One region of the Paenibacillus sp. FSL R10-2199 genome, then DNA from elsewhere that is predicted to be linked to it. Evidence: riboswitches for the same ligand, from Rfam matches in the RefSeq annotation. Region 1 holds a riboswitch; the other holds the start of a gene.
The links. A riboswitch is a leader RNA that binds a small molecule or an ion and turns the genes downstream of it on or off. The one in region 1 is predicted to bind S-adenosylmethionine.
Positions count from the first base shown of each region.

Region 2: linked by a shared signal. The riboswitch ahead of metA (homoserine O-acetyltransferase MetA) and the one ahead of NYE33_RS09845 (methionine ABC transporter ATP-binding protein) in region 1 are both predicted to bind S-adenosylmethionine.

Region 1 is NZ_JBBOBO010000001.1:2,220,601-2,222,801, reverse strand. Features, by position in the region: gene NYE33_RS09845 (methionine ABC transporter ATP-binding protein) at 1-903, opposite strand, end outside; SAM riboswitch class I at 1,002-1,137, opposite strand; gene NYE33_RS09840 (Cthe_2314 family HEPN domain-containing protein) at 1,229-1,975, opposite strand; gene NYE33_RS09835 (UbiD family decarboxylase) at 2,003-2,201, opposite strand, start outside.
Region 2 is NZ_JBBOBO010000002.1:571,312-573,512, forward strand. Features, by position in the region: gene metA (homoserine O-acetyltransferase MetA) at 1-909, opposite strand, end outside; SAM riboswitch class I at 1,029-1,160, opposite strand; gene corA (magnesium/cobalt transporter CorA) at 1,585-2,201, shown strand, end outside.

The DNA.
Region 1 (2,201 bases):
GATAGTAGAAATGGTTCCCTGCAGAATGGCGAAATTAACTCCGGTTCCCTGCGCCACATGGGAAAGGGTCGATTCGTACGTTTTTTGCCCGAGAAAAGTAATTTTGACCGCCTTAGTATATCCGGCATGTACAGCATCAATCGCTTGCCGCAGCGGTCCGTCCGCCTGAGTTTCACTGCGGATGAATTCTTTCGTAACCTCATGCCTCGGTTTCAGAAAAACCTGGGCAACATCGCCCTGCTCCACAATCCCGCCTCCATGAATGACAGCCACCCGGTCGCAAATGCTCTGAATGACATGCATCTCATGCGTAATCAGCACAATGGTCAAGTGAAATTTCCGGTTAATATCCAGCAGCAGGCGCAGAATCGAATCCGTTGTCTGCGGGTCCAGTGCTGAAGTCGCTTCATCGCATAGCAGAACATCCGGATCGCTCGCCAGAGCACGGGCGATCCCGACCCGCTGCTTCTGGCCTCCGGACAGCTGAGCCGGATATTTGTTCCGGTGCTCCTCAAGTCCGACTAGAGCCAGCAGATCCTGAACCTTCCGCTCAATCTCCGTCTTGGAGGTTCCGGCCAGCCGCAGCGGAAAGGCAATATTGTCATAGACGGTTGCGGAGGAGAGTAGATTGAAATGCTGAAAGATCATCCCGATCTTGCGCCGCTGCTCCTGCAGCTGTCCCTGGCTGAGTGCAGTCAATTCCACCCCATCCACCCATACTTCACCCTCGCTCGGACGTTCCAGCAGATTAATGCAGCGGATCAGCGTGCTTTTGCCTGCACCGGAGTGGCCGATCACACCGAATATCTCCCCCTTCTTAATCGACAGGCTTAGTCCGGAAAGCGCCGTTGCGGCCTTGCTTCCCTTACCGTATACTTTCGTTAAATCTTTCAGCTCTATCAATCGCCCCGTCCTCCTTCTTCCATGCAATTTATAACAAAAAAGACCTCTTACGATCCGTGCAGATCGGAAGAGGCCGTGTGTGTGAAGTAAACAATGCCGTCTCATCTGCCAAGACCGCAAACCTAGCGGCATTGTAGGAATTAGCACCATGACATTTGTAGCCAGCAGCTAAGCTGTGTACAAATCGGTTGCCGGGCTTCATCGGGCCTATCCCTCCGCCGCTCTCGATAAGATTATAGTATGAAGTTATATATGCCGTTTCATGTTAGAAGTAAATACTTGCATAAGTATATTAAGTTTCCGGTTCTTTGTCAAAGGTAAGTTTTTACGGCTGTCCGTGCTCTGAACGCTGGCTGGATGCAGCTTTATTCTTGTGCCACTGCTCATTGCTGTACCTGAAGGCAGCCGATAAAGATTTGCACACCATCTCCAGGCTCTGCCTCAAATCCTCCAGATGACTGTCAAGATCCTCCAGTTGGATTTTGTCATGCAGCCCTTGATGGCGTTGCCAGAGATCATCCGTCATCTCAGCGTTCATGTAGTGAATCTCGGCATTGCGCCGTTTGCGCAGATTCTCCACCGGTTCGCGGTAAGAGTTCCTGATCTTCTCCAGCTCATTGGCCAGCGGGTTGTGCGCATGAAGCAGCTGAAATTGGCGAAGCACTGTGAAGTAAGAGAAATGCGCTTTGACTTTACCTGTATTCAGATCATACAGACTGTTCAGAACCGTACCCAGCTTGTCCAGCAGGGAGAACACCCGGATGAAGCCGTCCTTATAAAAATACACATACCTGGCGTACTCTCCCTGTTCCGTGGGCGACATATCATCCATATAACCGGCAACCACCGACTTCCGGTAAAAGGCGGCGGCGAACCAGCTCTGCTCCAGCTCGTCCAGCGATGAGATCAGACCGCGTGTCCATATCTCCAGCTTGCGGTATTCATGGTCACGGTCTTGATGTGTGTTCATCTCCTTGCGCAGCATGGAGGCGACCTTCGCCATGTTGTCCATGGCTTCGGCCAGTACCCCGCTGTTCTCGCGGGGCGGCTCTCCCAGTAATGTCCGCAGCATATTTGTCCTCCTCAGAATACTTAAGATCTATACAAGAGGGAAATAACGGTTCCAGTTCCGGTTCACCAGTTCAACCGTGTCCTCATGCGGAACCAGCTCCTCCGGGTACCCCGGCTTCATCCGGGCATCTATTACAATCGGCAGGGAATAGCTGATTGCGTTACGCAGTGCATGGGTCTCCGCATAAATATCATCCGCCGGATTAAACCGGGTGAACACTGTCCAC
Region 2 (2,201 bases), on a different contig from region 1:
CGCTCCGATATCGTAGGGTGTCTCCTGGTATACATAGTAATTGAGCCAATTAGCGAATAATAAGTTAGCATGGGCGCGCCAGACGGCCGGCGGTGTACGGGTGGGATCATCTTTTGGATAATAGTGCTTCGGAATCTCAATATCCATGCCCTTGGCGATATCGCGGTCATACTCCCATTTCAGGGAGAACGGATCATATTCTGAATGTCCGGTTACAAAAATCTGCTTGCCGTCATGCGCAGAAACCAGGTACACACCGGCTTCCTCTGATTCCGCCAGAATCTGCAGATCCGGATTATTCTCTATATCTTCACGGGAGACGTCGGTGTGACGGGAATGCGGCACATGGAATACTTCGTCGAAGCCCCGCAGCAGTTTCACATTATTATGGCTCAGCGTATGCGGAAACACTCCAAAGCATTTATCCGGCAGACTCACCTTACGCACGCCGAAGTGGTGGTACAGTCCTGCCTGCGCGGCCCAACAGATATGCATGGTCGAGGTTACGTTCTGCTTGCTCCATTCAAAAATCACTTTCAGCTCTTCCCAGTAGTTGACATCCTCGAACTCCATTTGTTCCACCGGAGCCCCGGTGATGATCAAGCCGTCAAAGCGGCGGTCACTGATTTCATCAAAGGTTTTGTAAAAGCTCTTTAAGTGCTCTGCCGAAGTATTCTTCGAGGTATGGGAGCTGGGATGCAGCAGAACAACGTCCACCTGAAGCGGTGAGTTCCCGATAAGGCGCAGCAGCTGCGTTTCCGTGGTTTCTTTGGTCGGCATCAGATTCAGGATGGCGATCCGCAAAGGACGGATATCCTGATGAAAGGCATGGCTTTCATCCATTACAAAAATATTCTCACCGGATAATACTTCTTTGGCCGGAAGACTGTCGGGAATTTTAATAGGCATTGCTGTTTCCACTCCTTAACTGAAATTAGGTTCCGCTTGGCGGTTAAATCTGATGTAAAACAACGAAAAAAGACCTTTCTCGGGCGAGAAAGGTCATATATCTGCAGTCATATGCGCCTCTCTCATCTGCCAGAGAACTTCCGCCGGACGAATAACGTCCTGCAAAGCTTCCGCAAGAATTAGCACCGTGCGTTCACACGCCGGTTGCCGGGTTTCATCGGGCTAGTCCCTCCACCTGCTCTTGATAAGATTTAGCTGTATTCAGTTGGGGTTATTCCAAAGCATCCGCGGATACTTTTCTTAAAATTCACTTTAAATCATGAACCTCCTTTTCGTCAAGTCCATACAATGCTTAAGGGGCCTGGAGAATGAAAAGAATTTCTCTTGAAAGAGCCATACCCCGGCGTTATACTAGACAAGTGTTTCAACCATAAACGGCGAAAAGAAGAGGTGAGAGAAGAATGGAAGGCGACCCGGGCTCGCGAATAAGCGTGCAGAAAGAACAACCACACAGGATTAACATCAGCTTGCCGGCGGCGGGGGCAATTCTTCTTCATGCTCTCGGACCGTCTTTTGGCCTTCATCCATGATTGTACCACCGGCCAAGCTGATTTTTTCTCTGTGCTTTAATTAGCATATCCCTGGAGAAGACCAGGGACAGAAGGAGTGAATCAGATGAAAATCCGGCTGGTGAACGCAGGGGTTTTTACGACTATTGACAATATTGAGGATACACTTACCGCACCCGCTGAGGGTTTCTACTGGATTGATGCAGATGTTGAGGATCTCGTTGAGCTTCAGCCTTTGTACAATCTGCATGATCTGGCTGTCGAGGACTGTCTCAGTGAAGAGGATCAGCGCCCGAAGCTGGAGATCTATGAGAGCCATTATTTTATCGTAGTTAACAGCATCCGGTTTGATGACGAGGAAATCTTCCTCCGCGCGCTCAACGTATTCCTGGGCAGACATTTCATCATCACCGTTACGAAGCAGAAGATCCATGAGCTGCGCGTCCTGAAGCCCATTCTGTGGGAGCAGGAGGTCAGTGAGCCGGACCGCTTCCTGTACCTGTTAATCGACCTTGTGGTCGACAACTTCTTCTCGGTCGGTGACCGGATTGAAGCGCGGATTGAGAAGCTGGAGGAGGATATCCTCATGCACACCAAGAAATCGCATCTCAGCGAGATCATCGGTCTGCGCAGTGAGATTCTCTGGCTGAAGAAGATGCTGGGCCCGCAGAAGGAAGTTATCAACACGCTCAACAAAAAAGACCTCCGCCTGATCGACGATCA